4 regions of the Pseudomonas sp. F3-2 genome follow, and region 4 is predicted to be linked to each of the others. Evidence: predicted binding sites of a transcription regulator. Region 4 holds the regulator's gene; each other region holds the start of a gene.

Region 1 (5,501 bases), 2.4 Mb from region 4:
GTCCTGGTCGCGGGAGTGGACGGCACGCCGGACGGGTTAAGTGCGGTGAAAAAAGGCGACCTGACGATTTCGGTGTTCCAGGACGGCAAAGGCCAGGGCGAAGGCTCCATCGATGCCGCCGTGAAACTGGCCAGAAAAGAGACGTTGCCCGAGCAGGCCATCGTGATCCCGTTCAGGCTGATCACCCCGGAAAACGTCAGCACGTTCAAGTAACCGCTCACCCGACGACGACTGACAGAATGCAGAGGGCGGCGCGCCGTCGCTCTGCTGCCGATGTCACCTGAGGAGCCTGGACCATGTTCGCTTCCGCTACTGCTTCGACCGCTCCGCGCAGCGATGCCCCGATGGAGTCGACGATCGTCGACGCCGAGCATCCGTATTTGCTGGAAATCACCAATATCAGCAAAGGATTTCCCGGTGTGGTGGCGCTGGACAACGTGCAACTGCGCGTGCGGCCCGGCAGCGTACTGGCGCTGATGGGCGAGAACGGGGCGGGCAAGTCCACCCTGATGAAAATCATCGCCGGCATTTACCAGCCCGACGCCGGCGAGATCTTCCTGCGCGGCAAGCCGGTGGTGTTCGACACGCCGCTGACGGCGCTGCAGTCGGGCATCGCGATGATTCACCAGGAACTCAACCTGATGCCGCACATGACCATCGCCGAGAACATCTGGATTGGTCGCGAGCAGCTCAACGGCCTGCACATGGTCGACCATCGCGCCATGCACCGCTGCACCGCGCAACTGTTGGAACGCCTGCGCATCAACCTGGACCCGGAGGAACAGGTCGGCAATCTGAGCATCGCCGAGCGGCAGATGGTCGAGATCGCCAAGGCGGTGTCCTACGATTCCGACGTGCTGATCATGGATGAGCCGACTTCGGCCATCACCGAAAAAGAAGTCGCCCACCTGTTTTCGATCATTGCCGACCTGCGTGCGCAGGGTAAGGGCATCATCTATATCACCCATAAAATGAACGAAGTGTTCGCCATCGCCGATGAGGTGGCGGTGTTTCGCGACGGCGCGTACATCGGCTTGCAGCGCGCCGACAGCATGAACGGCGACAGCCTGATCTCGATGATGGTGGGCCGCGAATTGACCCAACTGTTCCCCGAGCGCGAAACGCCGATCGGCGATCTGTTGCTGTCCGTGCGCGATCTCTCACTGCAAGGCGTGTTCGAAGGCGTGTCGTTTGACCTGCATGCCGGCGAAGTGCTTGGCATCGCCGGCCTGATGGGGTCGGGGCGCACCAATGTCGCCGAGACCCTGTTCGGCATTACGCCCAGCACGGCAGGGGAAATCATCCTTGACGGCGCGCCGGTCAGGATCGGCGACCCGCACCTGGCGATTGAAAAAGGCTTCGCGCTGCTCACCGAGGACCGCAAGCTCAGTGGTCTGTTTCCCTGTCTCTCGGTGCTGGAAAACATGGAAATGGCCGTGCTGCCGCATTACGTCGGCAACGGTTTCGTGCATCAGAAAGCGCTGCGCGTGCTGTGCGAAGACATGTGCAAGAAACTGCGGGTCAAGACGCCATCGCTTGAACAATGCATCGACACCTTGTCAGGCGGCAATCAACAGAAAGCCCTGCTGGCGCGCTGGCTGATGACCAACCCCCGCGTGCTGATTCTCGACGAGCCGACCCGGGGCATCGACGTGGGCGCCAAGGCCGAGATCTACCGGCTGATTTCCCTGCTCGCCAGCGAAGGCATGGCCGTGATCATGATTTCTTCGGAATTGCCGGAAGTGCTCGGCATGAGTGACCGGGTGATGGTCATGCACGAGGGCGAAATGATGGGCACCCTGGACCGCGCTGATGCGACTCAAGAGCGTGTCATGCACCTGGCGTCCGGTAACGCTCTCCACTGAGCGGCGCACCCGCCGACTGCCGACGGCCCGTTTCGGGTCCGAACAAGAACAAGAGGCACGAATGAAGATGAACGCGATCCTGGAAAACAAACCCGCGCTGGCGCCCAATCGACATAAACGCCGGTGGCCGACCGAACTGAGCATTTTCCTGGTGCTGATCGGCATCGGCCTGATCTTCGAGGTCTTCGGCTGGGTGGTGCGCGACCAGAGCTTTCTGCTCAACTCTCAGCGTCTGGTGCTGATGATTCTGCAGGTGTCGATCATCGGCATGATCGCCATCGGCGTCACGCAAGTGATCATCACCACCGGCATCGACCTGTCATCGGGCTCGGTGCTGGCGCTCACGGCGATGATTGCGGCGAGCCTTGCGCAGTCCTCCGACTACAGCCGCGCGGTGTTTCCGTCGCTGACGGACCTGCCGGTCTGGATACCGGTGATCGCAGGGCTGGGCGTCGGCTTGCTGGCCGGTGCGATCAACGGCAGCATCATTGCCATCACCGGCATTCCGCCGTTCATCGCCACGCTGGGCATGATGGTGTCGGCACGCGGACTGGCGCGCTTCTATACCGGCGGTCAGCCGGTGAGCATGCTCAACGATTCCTACACCGCCATTGGTCAGGGGGCCATGCCGGTGATCATTTTCCTGGTGGTGGCGGTGATCTTTCACATCGCCCTGCGCTACACCAAGTACGGCAAATACACCTACGCGATCGGCGGCAACATGCAGGCGGCGCGCACGTCGGGAATCAACGTCAAGCGTCATCTGGTGATCGTGTACAGCATCGCCGGGTTGCTGGCGGGCCTGGCCGGTGTGGTTGCCTCGGCTCGTGCGGCCACGGGGCAGGCCGGCATGGGCGTGTCCTATGAGCTGGACGCCATCGCCGCTGCGGTGATCGGCGGCACCAGTCTGTCAGGCGGGGTCGGGCGGATCACGGGAACGGTGATCGGTGCGCTGATTCTGGGCGTGATGGCCAGCGGATTTACCTTCGTGGGTGTCGATGCCTATGTACAAGACATCATCAAAGGGTTGATCATCGTCGTCGCGGTGGTCATCGACCAATACCGCAACAAGCGCAAACTCAAGCGCTGACGCCAAGATGAAGAGTGAAAAGGGCCTGGTTTCAGGCCCTTTTTGTTTTGCTGCGGATTTGAACCGAAGGTGAGGCGACCGGTCAGAGACCGTCGGTGCGAAAATGCCCCGGACACCGGTTTCACTCAATGCCGCCGGGGATTGCGGGGCTTGTTGAGCGAATCCTGATCAATTATGTTGCCGAGTACGGAACCCGGCCTTAGACTGCCGCCCCTCGTAAATTGAGTGCCAGGTGGCGCTTGGAGACTATGGCGCTTTCGTCGTTACGCTGAGGCGCTCCTTTAATTCGCCTTAATGCACGTTTTTTTATAGAGAAATCAATGACCAAGGAAAAGTTGCTGGCGATGCCGGCCGATGACTACATGAACGCCGAGCAGCACGCTTTCTTCACCGCGTTGCTGCAAGACATGAAAGTGGAAATCCATGAGCGCATCGAGCAAAGCCGTATTGCGATTGAAAGCCTGGACACCCCGGCCGATCCTGCCGATGCCGCTTCTGTGGAAGAAGAGCGCCACTGGCTGGTGAACGTGATCGATCGCGATCAGCGCATGCTGCCACAGCTGGAGATGGCCCTGACGCGCATTGCCGAAGACACCTTTGGCTGGTGCGACGACAGCGGCGAGCCCATTGGCCTCAAGCGCCTTCTGATCAGCCCGACCACCAAATACTGCATCGAAGCTCAAGAGCGTCACGAGCAGATCGATCGCCACCAGCGTCAGGCCTGACGATCCGGGTTCGGCTGCCCTATCCGCGCAGTCGAACCGCATGAACGGCCGCTTCCAGCCCGGAAAAATCCGACCGACTACCACCAACGGTTGATAGCGCATGGCCGCTATCTGGCGTTTAATGCTTTCAAAATAATGATAAGCAGGGTGGGTCAGGTATGGCTGCTGATGGAAGTATGGACACGTTCGCCCCGCAACCGGCCGCTGGCCGGCACACCGCCAGAGCCTGGCTGACGCCGACGCTGCAAAGTCTGGCCGTCGGCCTGTCGTTCATGGCCATGATCCAGGCCGACGCCCCTGTTTATCTCGCGCTGCCGTTGGCCTTGCTGGCGATCTGGCTGCCGCGTTTTTTCACGCCGCAGGCACCCGTCGTCGAGCACGGCGATGGCGAAGAGGCGATCAACCGCCTGACCCGCGATCTTTCCCGCAGCACCAGCCACAATGCCTTGTCGGCGGCCGCCGTGGCGTTTTCCGTCAGGCAACTGGCGAGCAAGTTGCAGTCCCAGGTGGACGCGGCTGAACAGATCGTCAGCAGCGCCGATGTGATGATCGCCACCGAGCGCGCAACCTCCGCACTGAGCCGGCAGGCGCTGGGCGCCGCCAGCCAGGCCCGGGAAAGCAGCGACGCCGGGCTGGCCGTGCTCAACCAGTCGATCGAGCTGATGCATCAGCTCAGCCAGCGCGCCGATGACAGCCGCCAGTTGATCGAGGCGCTCAGCCAGCGCAGCGAGGACATTCAGCGGGTGACGGCCGTCATTCAGTCTATCGCCAGCCAGACCAACCTGCTGGCGCTGAACGCCGCCATCGAAGCCGCTCGCGCGGGCGAACACGGTCGCGGTTTTGCGGTGGTCGCCGACGAGGTGCGGGGGCTGGCGGGACGCACCGCAACGGCCACTGGTGAGGTCGGTGCGATGGTTGCCGATATCCAGCAGCGTACCGCTCAGGTGGTGGAGCAGATCCGTCAGTTGTCCGGCGATCTCGATGGCGGCGTCGCGCAGGTCGAAACCACCGGCCAGCAACTGGGCAGCATTGCCCGGCTGGCCGTGGACGTGGAAAGTCAGGTCGGCGAAATCGCCCGCGGGGCCCAGACCAATCAGGAGCAACTGAGCAGCCTGTTCGTGGCCGTCGAGCAGATGCGCAGCGACCTTGCCATCAGTGACGACCAGACCCGGCGTCTGGCGCAGTCGGCGGTGCAGATGGAAGGGCAGGCCGAGACCATCAGCGAACGGCTCGCCCAGGTCGGTCTGGATGATTATCACCAGCGCATCTACGATCTGGCCCGTGAGGGCGCCGGGCAGATCGCGCACCAATTCGAGCAGGATATCGACCAAGGGCGCGTGGCCCTCTCGGATCTGTTCGATCGCAGTTATCAACCGATCGCCAACACTTCGCCGGTCAAGTATCAGACCCGTTTCGACCGCTACACCGATCAAGTCCTGCCCGCCATTCAAGAGCCTTTGCTGTCTCGACACGAGGGGTTGGTGTTTGCCATTGCCTGCACGCAGCAAGGGTATGTGCCTACGCACAATCAGGCGTTCAGCCGCCCACTGACCGGCGATGTCGCCGTCGATACGGTACAGAATCGCACCAAGCGTAAATTCGACGACCGCACGGGAATCCGCTGCGGCAGCCACCAGCAGCCGGTTCTTCTGCAAACCTACACCCGCGACACCGGCGAACTGATGCACGATCTGTCAGTGCCGATCATGGTCAAGGGACGCCACTGGGGCGGCTTGCGCCTGGGGTATCGGCCAGAAGCCAGTGTCGCCGGCAAGGTTTGAGCCCAGGCGTTTTGGGCGGCGGTGAAATCTGAGCGGGGCT
Region 2 (5,501 bases), 210 kb from region 4:
GCCGACCTGCCGCCGCTCAAAGCGGTGATTCTTTCGCACAACCATTACGACCATCTGGACCACATGACCATCCAGGTGCTCAAGGACAAGGCCGAGCATTTCATTGCGCCGCTGGGGGTCGGGGACACACTGATCGAGTGGGGCGTGCCGGCCGAGAAGGTCCGGCAACTGAACTGGTGGCAGTCCACCGAGATCCACGGCATCCGCTTCGTTGCCACGCCGGCGCAGCATTTTTCCGGCCGCAGCTTGAGCGACGGCAACCGCACGTTGTGGTGTTCATGGGTGATGCTCGATGGTGAGCAACGCATTTTCTTCAGTGGTGACACCGGGTACCACGACGGCTTCAAGCTGATCGGCGAACAGTACGGGCCGTTCGACCTGACCCTGATGGAAACCGGCGCTTACAACGTTGAGTGGCCCGACGTGCACATGCAGCCGGAGGAGACATTGCAGGCGCACATCGACTTGCGCGGAAAATGGCTGTTACCCATTCACAATGGGACGTTCGACCTGGCGATGCACGCCTGGCACGAGCCTTTCGACCGGATTCTCGCGTTGGCCTGGGATCGCAGCATTTCCATCACCACGCCCGAAATGGGCCAACCGTTTTACCTTCAGTACCCCAGTCGGGGTCAGGCATGGTGGATAAAGGTCGAAAAAGCGGCAGAAGTGGACGAGACGACCCCGCCGCATTTACAGCAGCCACAGCCTCAGGTTCAGCAGCACCGCAGCCGACGCTGCCAGCGCCAGCAGGCGGTCGGTCGAAGCTGACCCATAGAGAGGGCCGCAACCCAGTCGTTGCGGCCCTGCGTGTTCAAGGTTTGCTTTGATTCTGCTCTTTCGGATCCGCAGGCGTGCCAGGGTGGCGGTCCTGCTCTCCCTGCTGGTTCAGCTGCTTGTGCTCTTCGCCGACCTTGCCGGCGTTCTCGGGCTTGTGATCGAGGTCGTCACGGTTCGATTCTTTGTTCATCTCATTCTCCGCTTGCTTGTTGTTTTCGTTGCAGGTCTGACGGTCATTCGTCCATCTGGCGGATCAGCATCAGCGCTTCGTCCTTGAACAGCGGTTGCTTCAGCCGCTCGGCAAGCAGCGCCATCTGCCGCTCTCGTTCACAGCCCACCGCAGCCGCGACCACGCCCTCTTTGCACATCAGCGCCAGAAACTCGAAGGTTTCAGGTTCGCCCAGGTAGACAATTTCATCCCATTGGTCGGCATGACCGAGGTAGTCCAGCCGCTTCTCAAAGTGATACGTCCAGAAAAACGGAACGTCGGTGTAATGCCGGTCGCCGCCCAGCATGTTGCTGGCGGCGATGCGCGCCTGTTGTTGCGCCAGCCGCCAGTGTTCGATGCGCTGGGGTTTTTTATCGTACGGAAACGTGGCTAGATCACCCGCTGCCCACACGTCCTTGCCGGCATGCATGCCATCGTCGACGGCAAGGGAGCCATCCTGTTCGAGCTGCAGCCCGTCAATGAAATGCGTGGCCGGCGAGACGCCGATGCCGATCAGCGCCAGATCGACGGGCAGTCGTTCTCCATTGGTCAGCACCGCCGTCTGCAACGCTTTCTTGCCATTCACGCCATCGTCCTCAAAGCGACTGATCTCGACGTGGGTGCGGAAGAGCACGCCGTTGCGCTCGTGCAGGCTGCGGATCGCTTTGCCTATGCGCTCGCCCAGTTGCGCCGCGAAGGGCACTTCATGGCGCGCCAGAATGGTCACGTCGACGCCATGCTTGCGCAGCGCCGAGGCCGCTTCCAGACCGATGAAGCTGTCGCCGACGATCAACGCGTGACGACCGGGCTGCACGGCGGCCAGGATCTTTTTCGCATCCTCGCGGATGCGCAGCGTGAGAACCTGCGGCAGGTCGGCGCCGATCAACGGCAGTGCGCGCGGCTCGCCGCCGGTGGTGATCAGTGCGGCGTCATAGCCGAAACGCCGACCATCTGCCAGCGTCAGTCGTTTGTTGACGACGTCCAGCTTCATCACCTCACCCTGAATCCGCTCGATATGGCTGGCCTCGTAGAACGCGTCGTCTCGAAGCGGCGGCGTTTCGTCGGGCTGCATGTCGGCGGACAGCACAAATTTGCTCAACGCGGTGCGGTCGTAACCCGGGTTGCCCTCGCGGTCGACCAGCAGCAGGCGTCCGTTAAAGCCTTTCTCCCTCAGGGCACAGGCCGCCGCAGTGCCGGCAGCCCCCGCTCCGATCACGATGAAGCAGCGCGAATCGTCGGGCAGCGATCGTGGCTCGGCAACGAACGCTTGATCATCGACATGCACCTGTCCTTCGATCACCTGCGTCGGATAGCGAGTCAGGGCATCCAGGGCAGGTGGCTCACACAAGTGGCCATCGTCGACCGAGAATTCTGCCTTGTGCCACGGGCAGATCAGATGCCCATTGCAGACCGCCCCCTCGGCCAGCGGTGCGCCTGCGTGAGGGCATTCGCCCTGATAGGCGCGAACCTCATCGCCATGACGCAGCAATACGACCTTTTTCTCGCCAACTTCAACCTGAAGGCCCCGATCTCGACGAAGATCGGCCAGGCTAGCGACTCGATGCATAGGCATTTGATGTTCCTCCCAGGCTTTCTGTTGGGAGTGGGGCGCCTGTGCAGAGGTTCAGACAATTTGGCGAGTCAGCGCCGATCACCCATCGGCCGGCATCAGCGCACCAGACCCAGCCGCTCGTGCCAGTCGGCGATCGATTCTTGCGGGTATTGCTCGAACTGCTGGTCGTCGGGGCCCGCCTGGACTTCGACCCACGAGGCCTTCGAATCCAGCAGCAGGTGAGTGTGCTCGGGCGGCGTCGGCAGCGGGGTGTCGATGGCCGATGCAAACGGGTGGATCAGCTCGGGCCATTCAGGGCTGAACAACCACAGGCCGCTGCCGCACTGCTTGCAGAAATGCCGCTCGGCGCTGCTGGTGTGGACGTGATGGTGAGCCTCATCGCGCATCTTGGCGTGATAGATGGCGATGCTGTTCTTGCCTTTGACTTTCAGGCTTTTGGCGTCGCCGCCCAGGTTGATCGAATAGCCTCCGCCGCCTTGAGTCTTGCGGCAGATCGAGCAATAGCAACGTTGATAGGGGTAGGGGTGGACGCTGGTCAGGCTGAACTCCACCGCGCCGCAATGGCAGGAACCTTCAAGATGCATGCTGTTACCTCCTTGATCGGTCGGATCGTCGACATCCTTTGTCTAGACCGTCCCGTGGGTTGTAGTTCGAAGTTTTCTCGAACAGGCGTTCGGATTCTTCATCCTCCGGGCCCTCAAGAAGCGCTGGGCAGCGTCGATAAGCGATAGTCATACGACGACATTCGCTGTCTCTGATAACAATGAGCAAACGGTCATGAACCTACGCAACCTGACCATCGCCCGTCGCGCGGGCCTTGGGTTTACCCTGATTTCCCTGCTTGTCGCGTTGCTGGGCTGGTTTGCCCTCAGCCAGATGTCCACCATTCGCCAGAGCGAAGTGGCGGTCGAGAGCAACTGGATGCCGAGCATGCGGCTGGTGAATGATATCCGTGAAGCCATGCTGCGCATTCGCACGATCTCGCTGCGCATGGCCCTGGACACCGACCCGAAAAACGTCAGCACGTACAAGGGGCAGATGGATGCACGGGCCAAGGTGCTGGCCGACAAACTGGCAAGCCTGGACACGTTCGTCGACACGCCTCAGGAAAAAGTCCTCTACGACAAATTCCGCTCGACCCTGGCCGATTATCAGCGCGCGCTGGCGCAGTCCTTCGTGCTGGCCGAAAGCGGCGATCTGAAGGCGCTCAACACGCTGCTGCTGGTCGACATGAAAACCGTGGTCGACAACTCGGGCACGCAACTGGGCGATCTGGGTGATTTCTACTCCCGCCAGGTGGAGCTCGAAGGGGCTGCCGCCCAGGCGCAATACGACCATTCCCGCGACATCGTGCTGGTGTTCGTGTTGATTGCTGCGCTGGCGACCATTGTCCTGGCGCTGTGGCTCACGCGCAGCATCATTCGTCCGCTGGAAGACGCGGTGGGCGCTGCCGAATACGTCGCCAAGGGCGATCTGACCCACGACATCCGCGTCGAGGGCAAGGATGAAGTGACCCGATTGCTCAAAGCCTTGCAGGCGATGCAGAACAATCTGCGTTCGACCTTGAGCCTGATCGGCAGCTCAGCCAGTCAACTGGCCTCAGCGGCGACCGAACTCAACTCGGTCACTGAGGACAGCCATCGAGGTCTGCATCAGCAGAACGCCGAGATCGAGCAGGCGGCCACCGCTGTCAACGAGATGACCTCGGCGGTCGAGGAAGTGGCGCGCAATGCGGTGTCCACCTCGCAGGCCTCCAGTGAGTCCAACAGCGCAGCCAAGGACGGACAGGCTCGCGTCATCGACACGGTCAATTCGATTCAGACGCTGTCCGGCAACGTGCAGCATACCTCCGAGCTGGTGCAGAACCTGGCCGATCAATCCCAGGACATCGGCAAAGTGCTGGACGTGATTCGCTCCATCGCCGAACAGACCAATCTGCTGGCGCTCAACGCGGCCATCGAAGCGGCCCGCGCCGGTGAGTCCGGCCGTGGTTTTGCGGTCGTGGCGGACGAGGTTCGTGCGCTGGCCCATCGCACGCAGCAATCGACACTGGAAATCGACAAGATGGTGTCGACCATGCGCAGCGGCTCCAGTGAAGCGCTGCAATCGATGCTGGTCAGTCGGTCGCGGGCCAGCGAAACCCTGGAGCTGGCGCAGGGCGCGGGGGAATCGCTGCACCGGATCACCTCGTCGATCAACGAAATCTCCGAACGCAACCTGGTCATCGCCAGCGCCGCCGAGGAGCAAGCGCAAGTGGCCCGGGAAGTGGACCGCAACATCGTCAACATCCGCGACCTGTCGCTGCAATCGTCTTCGGGTGCCAACCAGATCAGCGCGTCCAGCAATGAACTGTCGCGCCTGGCCGGCGAGCTGAATCAGGTGGTGGCACGCTTCAGAGTCTGATGATCCGGTCCGGGTCTTCGAGGCGACGACCCGGTCCTGCGCAAACGTTTCATCTCATTCACTTGCCTGTCGCCGTCCAGGGCTTGCATGATTCGCCACGACTAATAATTCCTGGCGGGCCGAACCTGCCGACAAGACAAGGTGAAAGGCAATGGATGATCTGAATCACGAGTTCAGCAGCTGGCTGCGTTCGCCCGGCCACAAGGCCTGGCTGGCGCATGAGGGAAACCGGCTGCTGGCGTTCGCCAAGGCGGCTCGGATGCCTCAGGGGTTTGGCAACCTCGATGATCACGGGCGCCTCCCGGCCGATGCAGTTGCCGAAACCATGAACACCGCGCGCATGACCCACAGCTTTGCGCTGGCCCACATCAACGGCATCCCGGGCTGCGCCGAATGGGTCGATCACGGCGTCGCGGCACTGGCCGGTCCCCTGCGCGATGCCGAGCATGGCGGCTGGTTCGCCAAGCCCCTGGAGCAGTGCGCCGACACCGGTAAAGCGGCGTACCTGCATGCCTTCGTTGCGCTGGCCGCAAGTTC
Region 3 (5,501 bases), 2.7 Mb from region 4:
CGCCCGCTGAAGGGTCGACCCTGTTTTTCGCAGCCATCTGGGAAGCCTATCCCGTAGAAGGCCACACCTACCTCAGCGTGGCGGTGGTCACGCAGGCGGCGATGGGGCAGCGCCGGCCACTGATTCTCGATGAGCAAGGTCAGGCGCAGTGGCTCGACCCGGAAAGCTCGCCGGTCACGCTGCAATCATTGCTGGCCGCACCGCAGATGCAATTGCGCGAGCGTCCTCTGGCCAATCTGGTCAACGACCCGAAACTCAACGCGCCGGAATGCCTGACGCCGCTCTGATGCTCCGCCTGCGCGCCTATAGGCCAGCATTGAGCGCGTGGCGTGTCAGGCACATGCGCTCGCCTCTTCAAACCCTGAACTGATTGATCAAGCGGCGCTGTTGTTCCGCCAGCTTGGTCAGTTCGGCACTGGCCTGGCTCGACTCGTCGGCGCCACCAGCCACCTCGTTGGCGACCTGACCGATGTTGATCACGTTGCGGTTGATGTCGTCGGCGACCGCGCTTTGCTCCTCGGCAGCGCTGGCGATCTGGTTGTTCATGTCGTTGATCACCGACACCGCTTTGGTGATGCTTTCCAGTGCCTGCGCTGCCTCGGCGGCATGGCCCACGCTCTCGTCGGTCTTGCTCTGGCTGTCTTCCATCACTTTGACCACCTGACGCGTGCCGTTCTGCAGCTGCTGAATCATGTTCTGAATTTCTTCGGTGGCCTGTTGGGTCTTCTGCGCCAGGTTGCGCACCTCGTCGGCCACCACGGCGAAGCCGCGGCCCTGTTCACCGGCACGCGCCGCTTCGATGGCAGCGTTAAGGGCCAGAAGGTTGGTCTGCTCGGCGATGCCACGAATGGCAGTCAGGATGGCGTTGATGTTTTCGCTGTCCTTGGCCAGGGCTTGCACCACGCCGACGGCGCGGCCGATTTCCACCGCCAGTTCGCTGATCGAATTGGACGTGTTGTGGACGATGCGCATGCCTTGGCTGGCCGCGTCGTCTGCATGGTTCGCCGCTTGCGCGGCCTGCGTCGCGTTGCGGGCGACGTCCTGCGCGGTCGCGGTCATTTCGTGCACGGCGGTGGCGACCAGATCGATTTCGGCCATCTGCTTGTGCACGCCTTTGTTGGTGCGAATGGCAATGTCTGCGGTGTGTTCGGACGAGTCGCTGACCTTCTGCACTGAGGTCACCACTTGGCTGATCATCACCTGCAGCTTGCTCAGGAACGTGTTGAAACCGCTGGCGATCGAGCCCAGTTCGTCAGCGCGATCGCTGGTGAGGCGGCGCGTGAGATCGCCTTCACCCTTGGCGATGTCGTCGAGCATGGCGACCATTTGCTTGAGCGGGCGGGCGATGCCTCGGCCGACGAACCAGACGATCAACAGCCCCAGCGCGGCGATCAGCAGACCGACCACCATCATGCCGAAGATATCGGCCTCGCGTTGATGCTTGAGGTCTTTCTGCAACTGCTGAAGGTCGGCCATGACCGCGTCGACAGGCATGCGCATCATCAGGGTCCAGCGTGCGTCGGTGTTGCCGATGCCGAAAGGCAGGTACAGCTCGATGTGGCCGTGAGCCTTGTCGATGTCGTAACGCACTTCGCCTTTGGTGATCGTGCTCAGGTTGGCGACTTCGTTGGCATCGAGGATGTCGCTGGCCTTTTCGCCGAGCTTGCTCGTGTCCTTGGTGTAGGCGACCAGGCGGCCGTTGGTGGCGATCAGGGCCATATCGCCAGCGCCGTCGTACAGCTTTTTGTCAGCGTTCTCGAGCATGTCCTGAATGAAGTTCACCGACAGGTCGGCGCCGACGATCCCCTGGAACTGGCCGTTGAGCATGATGGGTTCGATGAACGAAGACAGCATGACCATCTTGTCGCCGACCTTGTAGGGCGCCGGGTCGATCACACAAGCCTTGCGCGTCTCCCGCGAGCACAAGTAGTACTCGCTGGAGCGGATGCCGGTCGACAGGATTTTCTGATCCTCAAGGCTGGCCAGCTTTTCCAGATTGAACGTGCCGTCCGGCTTGCGATACCACCAGGCCATCATGCGGCCATCTTTTGGATCGACGCCGATCATCGACGAGCCGACGTAGGCCGCGTCGTTACGGTCCAGCGCGTCGTGTTCCCAGCCGATGTAGGAGCCGAGGATCTTCGGGTTACGGACGACGGTTTCGTGCAGCACATTGAGCAGTTGCTCACGGCTGAGGGTCAGCGACGGCTCACCTTTGGCGTCCTTCATGCCCAGCAAGGCGTTGGTCGTGGCCAGCGCGGCGGCGGTCTGCAGCGGCGCTTCGAGTTCGCGCTGGATTTCACTGGCCTGCGTGCGCGCAATGGCGCTCAGGCGCTGCTCGACCGCTTGCTCGAACTGCGACGTCGTGCGCTGCTCAACCATGTCCTGAGTGCGCGCGCCTGAAAACAGGGCAAACAGTACCAGAGCAACCACGACGCTGAGGACGATGGCGCCCGCCAGAGCGGCAACGGAAAACTGGATCGACTTGAACTTCATAGGAACTCCGGACGTGGAATTACGCCTGAAGTGGATATCGCCTTGGGGCCGCGAAGCATGAGATGGATCCGACGAAATGGGCGTTTTTGAACGGGTTTCGTCGTTGCTGGATAAGTCGAGCGCGCGCCCCGGATATAAAGGGCTGCAGCGGTCCTGCGAGGGATCGGAGTTGTGTTTCGAATCTGTTACGAATGTGTGTTTATTTAGTGTTGCGGCACATGGCAAACGGCTGGCATCTGGTGCTCCGGCCGCGCAGCCCCTAGGATGAGCGCCATTGTTTCAATGGAGATACGTGATGCGTAGGACTTTTGCCCTTTGTGCCGTCGCAGCAGCCCTGCTGGTTGCAGGATGTCAGGCGGTCAACACCACCAGCGGCGACTCGGTCGGTGTCGAGCGCAAGCAATACATGTTCAGCATGCTGTCGACCGATGAGGTCAACCAGATGTATGCCCAGTCTTACCAACAGACGGTCAGCGAGGCGTCGTCCAAAGGTGTGCTGGATAACAGCAGCGCAGAGGCCAAGCGTGTTCAGGCCGTGGCGAAGCGGTTGATCGCTCAAGCCCCGAAACTGCGACCTGATGCAGCGCAGTGGCAATGGGACGTGAACCTGATCAAGAGCGATGAGCTCAACGCCAACTGTGGTCCGGGTGGCAAGATCATCGTCTACAGCGGACTGATCGATACGCTCAAGCTGAGCGACGACGAGCTGGCGGCGGTCATGGGGCATGAAATTGCTCACGCTCTGCGCGAGCACGGACGTGAAGCCATGTCCAAGGCGTACGGCATTCAAATGGCCAAACAGGGCGCCGGTACGCTGCTGGGATTGGGCCAGGACAGCCTGGCGCTGGCCGACACGGTCGTCAATTACAGCCTGACCCTGCCGAACAGCCGCGCCAACGAAAACGAAGCCGACCTGCTGGGGCTGGAGCTTTCAGCCCGTGCCGGTTACAACCCCAACGCCGCGATCACCTTGTGGCAGAAGATGCAGTCCCAGGCCGGGGCTTCCCAGCCTGAGTTCATGAGCACGCACCCGGCATCGACCAACCGGATCGCGTCGCTGCAAGCGGCGATCCCCAAGGTCATGCCGCTGTATCAGCAGGCGCCGAAGTCTTGATTCAGCGCTGATCGGGCACACTCTCGCAGGGATGCGGCGTTCGGGTTACACCCAGCCGCTGACCTGCATCGCTTTGTACACCGCCACGATGGCCAGAATGAAGAACGCGCCCGCCGCCAGGCGACGGATCAGGGTCAGCGGCAACTTCTCTGCGGCGAAGTTACCGGCCAGCACCACCGGCACGTTGGCCAGCAGCATGCCCAGCGTGGTGCCCAGAATCACCAGCCACAGATAAGAATATTGCGCCGCCAGCATCACCGTGGCGATCTGCGTCTTATCACCGATCTCAGCCAGGAAGAACGCGATCAGGGTGGTCATGAACGGGCCGAACTTGCGTGCGGTGTTCGCTTCGTCGTCGTCCATCTTGTCCGGCACCAGCGTCCACAGCGCGGTGGCGGTGAAGCTTGCAGCCAGCACCCAGTGCAGCATCGCGTCCGAAAAGAAGCTGCTGAACCAGGCGCCGACGGCACCTGCGGCAGCATGGTTTGCCAGCGTGGCCGCGACGATACCGCCGATGATGGGCCAGGGCTTGCGAAAGCGTGCAGCGAGAATGAGCGCGAGGAGTTGGGTCTTGTCACCGATTTCGGCCAATGCGACGACGGCGGTGGGGACCAACAGGGATTCCAGCATCAGGGGTTTCCTAAGGGGCGGGTCGACACGGCTATGACACGTACAGCCTCCCCGCCCCGGGTCAGGATGTTCGTGTCATAGGTCTTGTCAAACCACCGATCCGTCTGGGGCGGATCTGGGGTCGCACGCACCATGGTCTGTGGACCAAGTATGTTGATGCGCGCCGGACGAGCATGGCGCTCGCGGGAGACTACTCCCCTAGGACGGTGCGGATTCTGCCTACACGCCTTGCGTTCGGCAAGCGGTAATTTTCACGCACGTTTGGCGCGGTAAATCCGGAAACCCTGACCCTCCGACATGATTGCACACGGTCCGAGATGGGCTTCGATAATCGGCTGATAGCGCAGGAAACTGTTGGCTACCAGACGCAGTTCGCCCCCTTTTTTCAGATGTTCGCGCGCTTTTCGCAACAGGTTTTCGGTTGCCGCGTAGTCGGTGTGAACCCCGGTGTGGAAGGGTGGGTTGGTCAGAATTGCATCAAGATGTGCAGGCGCTGCATCAATGCCATCGCCGGTCAGCACCTCAGCTTCAAGGCCATTGGCGGCGAGCGTCAGGCGGCTGCTGGCGGTGGCGAACGCGTCGACGTCGAGCATCGTGACGGTCATGTCCGGATTGCGACGTTTCACCGCAGCCCCCAGTACGCCGGCGCCGCAGCCGAAATCGAGCAAGTGGCCGCTCGGCAGACGGTCGATGTTTTCCAGCAACAGCGCAGAGCCACGGTCCAGTCGCCCATGGCTGAACACGCCGGGCAGGCTGACGACTTTCAGGGGGCCGCCGTCCAGGTCGATGTCGAAGTGCTTCGCCAGGCTGTCGAGCGCAACAGCCTGCGGCGCGTTTTCCACGGTGACCTGCCACAGTTGGCAATGACGAGCGCTGTCGAGCTTGCGCGCCCGCCCGTACGGACTCAATTGCCGGGCTGCCGCTTCGATGCCCGCGCGCTTTTCGCCAACCAGAAACAGCTCGCGACCTTGCAATCTGGACGCCAGTGCGTTGAGTAGATAGTCAGTCAGGTCCTTGGCTTTGGGCAGAAACAGCACAGCGGCTTCGAAAGGTTCGACGGGTGCCTCGGTGCCGAAGTGCGTGCGCCCGGGGAATCGGGTATCCAGCGCCGCAAAATCTCCGGCATGCCAGCTCCAGCCCCGAGCGTTGGGGAGCCTGCCCGGCAGATCATCGGCGGGCAAGCCGGTCAGCAACAAGGAGCCCTGAAACAAATCGGCCTGACGGAGTAACACTTCACTGCGCGGATCCATCTTCGGCTCCT
Region 4 (5,501 bases):
GTGCTCAGGAACAGCTTAAAACCCTGGGCCGGATCCTCAACGTGCCAGTGACGCACGTCGATCCGGGCCAGTCTCTGGCGCAGGCGCTGGAGCCGCTGCTGCGCAAGCGCGTGGTGTTGATCGACACCGCGGGCCTGCAAGCCAGCGATCCGGCCTTGCGCCTGCAGTTGGAAAGCCTCGCCGGTCGTGGCATCCGTGCCCGCAACTATCTGGTATTGGCCACCACCAGCCAGAAGCAGGTGCTGACGGCGGCGTATCACAGTTACAAACGTTGCGGTCTGGCCGGGTGCATCCTGACCAAACTCGACGAGACGGCCAGCCTGGGCGAAGTCCTCAGCCTGGCGGTCACTCACGAACTGCCTGTGGCCTATCTCACCGATGGTCCACGGATACCGGATGATCTGCATTTGCCACGCCGGCACCAGTTGGTAAGCCGGGCTGTCAGTGTGCAGATGCAGGAGGAGCCTAGCGAGGAAGCGATGGCGGATATGTTTGCGGATCTTTATCACAGTCCCGGCAAGCGTGCGGGCTAGGTAGGGAAAATGACACTGGAATATACCTGCATCGATGGTCTGCCAGGCATTGTTCACACTCTGAACGTGCAGCCCTACATGTGGCTTAGGTCTAAGCAAGACAAGGTAAAAAATTAACATGGGCAGCATGCATCCCGTACAGGTTATCGCGGTGACCGGTGGCAAAGGTGGCGTCGGCAAGACCAACGTTTCAGTGAATCTTTCACTGGCGCTGGCCGAGCTCGGGCGTCGCGTCATGTTGCTGGACGCCGATCTGGGTCTGGCCAACGTCGACGTATTGCTGGGGCTGACGCCCAAACGCACGCTTGCGGATGTCATCGAGGGCCGCTGCGAGCTGCGCGACGTGCTGCTGCAGGGGCCGGGCGGCGTACGCATCGTGCCGGCCGCTTCCGGCACGCAGAGCATGGTGCACCTGACTCCGGCGCAGCATGCCGGTCTGATTCAGGCGTTCAGCGACATCGGCGACAACCTGGATGTGCTGGTGATCGATACCGCTGCCGGGATCGGCGAGTCGGTGGTCAGCTTCGTGCGCGCCGCTCAGGAAGTCCTGCTGGTGGTGTGCGATGAGCCCACTTCGATCACTGACGCTTACGCGCTGATCAAGCTGCTCAATCGCGACTACGGCATGAACCGCTTCCGCGTGCTGGCCAACATGGCGCAGAGCCCGCAGGAAGGGCGCAACCTGTTCGCCAAGCTGACCAAAGTGACTGACCGTTTCCTCGATGTCGCGCTGCAATACGTTGGCGCCGTTCCGTACGACGAGTGCGTGCGCAAGGCGGTCCAGAAGCAGCGTGCGGTGTACGAAGCGTTCCCGCGTTCCAAATGTGCGCTGGCGTTCAAGGCCATCGCGCAGAAGGTCGATACCTGGCCGCTGCCGGCGAACCCGCGCGGTCACCTTGAGTTTTTCGTTGAACGCCTGGTGCATCAGACCAGCGCAGGGCCCGTGTCATGACCGCAAGTGGCTATCGCATGTACAGCAAATCATCCAAAGATTCCCAGTACGAACTGATCGAGCGTTATGCCCCGCTGGTCAAGCGCATCGCTTACCACCTGCTGGCGCGACTGCCGGCCAGTGTTCAGGTCGAGGACCTGATCCAGGCCGGCATGATCGGTCTGCTCGAGGTGTCGACCAAGTACGACTCCACCAAAGGTGCGAGTTTCGAGACTTACGCGGGTATTCGTATTCGCGGCGCGATGCTCGACGAAGTGCGCAAGGGCGACTGGGCGCCACGCTCGGTTCACCGGAATACGCGCATGGTCAGCGACGCGATTCGTGCAATTGAAGCAAAAACCGGCCGTGACGCTAAAGATCACGAGGTTGCTGCCGAACTTCAATTGAGTCTCGATGATTACTACGGGATTTTGAACGATACCTTGGGCAGTCGCCTGTTCAGCTTCGACGACCTGTTGCAGGACGGCGAGCATGAAGGGCTGCACGAGGACGGCGCGAGCCAGTCGCTGGAGCCGTCGCGCGATCTGGAAGACGAACGTTTCCAGGCTGCGCTGGCGGATGCCATCGCCAATCTGCCGGAGCGTGAACGCCTGGTGCTGGCGCTGTATTACGACGAAGAGCTGAACCTCAAGGAAATCGGTGAGGTCCTGGGGGTCAGCGAATCTCGGGTCAGCCAGCTGCATAGCCAGTGCGCCGCGCGGTTGCGTGGACGGTTGGGAGAGTGGCGCGCGCGCTGATTCATCGCACGTGAACAGGGTGTTCGCGTGTTGCAAGTAAGACCGGCTGTGCTGAATGTGGTGTGGGAAGCAGGAGAGACAAGGCAGGAGCCGGTCGGATCAGGTCTTTGAACGGCCTGTTGCGCCGTGTTCGTGACCCCTCGATGTGCACCATCCCTTATTATTTTCGTAGAGCCGATCACTGGGTTGTGCCGGTATTGATTGAACGCGCGTCCAGGTGCTGGGCGCGTTAAAGACTGCTTGGAGGTCGAATTGGACAAGAACATGAAAATCCTCATCGTTGATGACTTCTCAACGATGCGGCGGATCATAAAAAACCTGTTGCGTGACCTTGGGTTCACCAACACGGCCGAAGCAGATGACGGTACCACCGCATTGCCGATGCTGCAGAGCGGGGCTTTTGACTTTCTGGTGACTGACTGGAACATGCCCGGCATGTCCGGCATCGACCTGTTGCGTCAGGTCCGCGCCGACGAGCGTCTGCGTCACTTGCCGGTATTGATGGTCACTGCCGAAGCCAAGCGCGAGCAGATCATCGAAGCCGCTCAGGCCGGTGTGAACGGCTACGTGGTCAAGCCATTCACCGCGCAAGTGCTCAAAGAAAAGATCGAGAAGATATTCGAGCGCGTCAATAGCTGATGTCCGCTGCGAGGGCGCTATGGATTCCAAAGATTCGACAATGGGTGACTTCGAGTCGACCCTGAAGAAACATGCACAAGAACTCGTCGCGAGCCTTGAAAAAGGCAAGTTCGGCGATGCCGTGCAACTCATCCATGAGCTTAATCAGACCCGGGATCGCGGCCTGTATCAGGAAGTCGGCAAACTGACGCGCGAGCTGCACAGTGCGATCGTCAATTTCCAGATTGACCCGCACATGCCGCAAGCCGAAGAAGTGTCCCAGATCACCGATGCCACCGAACGCCTGTCGTATGTTGTCAGGCTGACGGAAGGTGCGGCCAACCGCACCATGGACCTGGTCGAGCAGAGCACGCCGTTGATGAATGGCCTCAGTGCCGATGCCAAGGCCTTGAGCGCCGATTGGGGACGCTTCATGCGTCGCGAGATCGGTGCCGATGAGTTTCGTGATCTGGCCCGCCGCGTCGATGGTTTTCTGACGCGCAGCGAGAAGGAGACCGCCGAGGTCGCCAGCCACCTGAACGACATTCTGCTGGCTCAGGATTACCAGGACCTCACCGGCCAGGTCATCAAGCGTGTGACCACACTGGTCACCGAAGTGGAGAGCAATCTGCTCAAGCTGGTGCTGATGGCCAGTCAGGTCGATCGCTTTGCAGGGATCGAACACGACCAGGAAGTGTTCCGTCAGCAAAAAGAACAGGAAAAACTTCATTCCAAGGGTGAAGGTCCGCAGATTCATGCCGATAAACGTGAAGACGTCGTATCCGGTCAGGATGATGTAGACGATCTGCTATCCAGCCTTGGCTTCTAGATTCCCGCTTGCGGGTCTGCGATTCAGGGTTCTATGTGAAAGTGGCTGTTGAGCTGCGCGCCAATGCTTCGACGAAGGCAATGCGCGCAGATCGCCGAACAGCTTCCGGATCGGTTTGACGGTTAATTTTAGGAGCACCCCCAATGAGCTTCGGCGCCGATGAAGAAATCCTTCAGGATTTTCTGGTAGAGGCCGGCGAGATTCTGGAGCAGTTGTCCGAGCAGTTGGTCGAGCTGGAAAGCCGGCCGGACGATGCGGACCTGCTCAATGCAATTTTTCGCGGTTTTCACACTGTAAAAGGGGGCGCCGGCTTCCTCCAGCTCAACGAGCTGGTTGAATGCTGTCACATCGCCGAAAACGTGTTCGACATCCTGCGCAAAGGTGAGCGCCGGGTCGACGCGGAACTCATGGACGTTGTGCTCGAAGCCCTGGACACCGTCAACAGCATGTTCGGTCAGGTGCGCGAGCGTTCGGACATCACGCCGGCCACGCCTGAACTGCTTGCTGCGCTTTCCCGCCTGGCAGAGCCTGCGTCGGCTGACGAAGTGGCTGCCGCGCCCGCTCCTGTGGCGCCGGAGCCGGTGGCCGAAGCGCCGTCCGAAGACATCACCGATCAGGAATTCGAACAACTGCTGGACTCGCTGAATGCGGTCAAGGCCGAAGCGGCGGGTGCCGTTGCTTCGACCCCGGCCCCGGCGACGCCTGCACAGTCGTCTGGCGACGCGCCAAGCGACGAGATCACTGACGCCGAATTCGAATCGCTGCTGGATCAGTTGCACGGCAAGGGCCAGTTCGCCGTCGATGCGGTCGCACCAGCTGCCGCCGCGGCGCCGGCTTCCGAAGCCGCCAGCGACGAAATCACCGACGACGAATTCGAAGCATTGCTCGATCAACTGCATGGCAAGGGCTCGTTCTCGCCCGAAGCCGGTGCCGCTGCCCCTGTGGCTGCTGCCGCTGCAGCGCCGGCCGCCACCGAGGCGAAAGGCTCGGGCGACGAAATCACTGAAAACGAATTCGAAGACTTGCTCGATCAGCTTCACGGTAAAGGCAAATTCGAACCGGGCGTGGCCGCCACCGCCGTCGCACCGGTGAAGAAGGCCGAGCCCGCCAAGGTCGAAGCGCCAAAAGTCGAGCCTGCCAAAGCAGCGCCTGCCCCGGCTACCGCTGCCCCGGCCAAGGCCGCTCCAGCCGCCGCACCTGCCGCCGCTCGTGCCCCGGCACCTGCCGCTGGCGAGAAGCCGCCGGCCGAAGCGGAAACCACCGTGCGCGTCGACACCGCGCGGCTGGACGAAATCATGAACATGGTCGGCGAGCTGGTGCTGGTGCGTAACCGTCTGGTACGCCTGGGTGCCAACAGCTCGGACGAAGCCATGTCCAAGGCCGTGTCCAATCTGGACGTGGTCACCGCTGACCTGCAGACCGCGGTGATGAAAACCCGCATGCAGCCGATCAAGAAAGTCTTCGGTCGCTTCCCGCGACTGGTCCGCGATCTGGCGCGTCAGCTCAAGAAAGAAATCAACCTTGAACTGGTGGGTGAAGAAACCGACCTGGACAAGAACCTGGTCGAGGCGCTGGCCGACCCGCTGGTGCACTTGGTGCGCAACGCGGTTGACCACGGCATCGAATCCCCGGAAGAGCGTGAAGCATCGGGCAAGGCCCGGGGCGGTCGCGTGGTGCTCTCGGCGGAACAGGAAGGCGACCACATCCTGCTGTCGATTTCCGATGACGGCAAAGGCATGGACCCGGCAGTGCTGCGTGCCATCGCAGTCAAGCGCGGGGTCATGGACAAGGATGCCGCAGATCGTCTGAGCGACACCGATTGCTACAACCTG

Evidence for each region. Region 4 encodes FliA, which starts transcription of late flagellar genes. Its sites were predicted from a motif close to CTAAAGTTTNNNNNNNNNNNGCCGNTAA; they were not measured.
Region 1: a site for FliA is predicted at 3,764-3,791, ahead of AAGQ88_RS07860 (methyl-accepting chemotaxis protein). Genes of this name have one in related genera too.
Region 2: a site for FliA is predicted at 3,258-3,285, ahead of AAGQ88_RS17585 (methyl-accepting chemotaxis protein). Genes of this name have one in related genera too.
Region 3: a site for FliA is predicted at 2,531-2,558, ahead of AAGQ88_RS03755 (methyl-accepting chemotaxis protein). Genes of this name have one in related genera too.

The regions. Positions count from the first base shown of each region.
Region 1 is NZ_CP152388.1:1,721,676-1,727,176, forward strand. Features, by position in the region: gene AAGQ88_RS07840 (sugar ABC transporter substrate-binding protein) at 1-213, shown strand, start outside; gene AAGQ88_RS07845 (sugar ABC transporter ATP-binding protein) at 297-1,865, shown strand; gene AAGQ88_RS07850 (ABC transporter permease) at 1,933-2,955, shown strand; gene AAGQ88_RS07855 (TraR/DksA C4-type zinc finger protein) at 3,276-3,680, shown strand; gene AAGQ88_RS07860 (methyl-accepting chemotaxis protein) at 3,857-5,461, shown strand.
Region 2 is NZ_CP152388.1:3,875,880-3,881,380, reverse strand. Features, by position in the region: gene AAGQ88_RS17605 (MBL fold metallo-hydrolase) at 1-771, shown strand, start outside; gene AAGQ88_RS17600 (hypothetical protein) at 815-970, opposite strand; gene AAGQ88_RS17595 (FAD-dependent oxidoreductase) at 1,014-2,561, opposite strand; gene AAGQ88_RS17590 (GFA family protein) at 2,657-3,145, opposite strand; gene AAGQ88_RS17585 (methyl-accepting chemotaxis protein) at 3,339-4,964, shown strand; gene AAGQ88_RS17580 (AGE family epimerase/isomerase) at 5,116-5,501, shown strand, end outside.
Region 3 is NZ_CP152388.1:818,117-823,617, forward strand. Features, by position in the region: gene AAGQ88_RS03750 (SOS response-associated peptidase) at 1-287, shown strand, start outside; gene AAGQ88_RS03755 (methyl-accepting chemotaxis protein) at 355-2,496, opposite strand; gene AAGQ88_RS03760 (M48 family metallopeptidase) at 2,792-3,610, shown strand; gene AAGQ88_RS03765 (TMEM165/GDT1 family protein) at 3,656-4,240, opposite strand; yybP-ykoY riboswitch at 4,331-4,451, opposite strand; gene AAGQ88_RS03770 (class I SAM-dependent methyltransferase) at 4,492-5,490, opposite strand.
Region 4 is NZ_CP152388.1:4,085,622-4,091,122, reverse strand. Features, by position in the region: gene flhF (flagellar biosynthesis protein FlhF) at 1-533, shown strand, start outside; gene fleN (flagellar synthesis regulator FleN) at 652-1,485, shown strand; gene fliA (RNA polymerase sigma factor FliA) at 1,482-2,222, shown strand; gene AAGQ88_RS18490 (chemotaxis response regulator CheY) at 2,487-2,861, shown strand; gene AAGQ88_RS18485 (protein phosphatase CheZ) at 2,881-3,669, shown strand; gene AAGQ88_RS18480 (chemotaxis protein CheA) at 3,813-5,501, shown strand, end outside.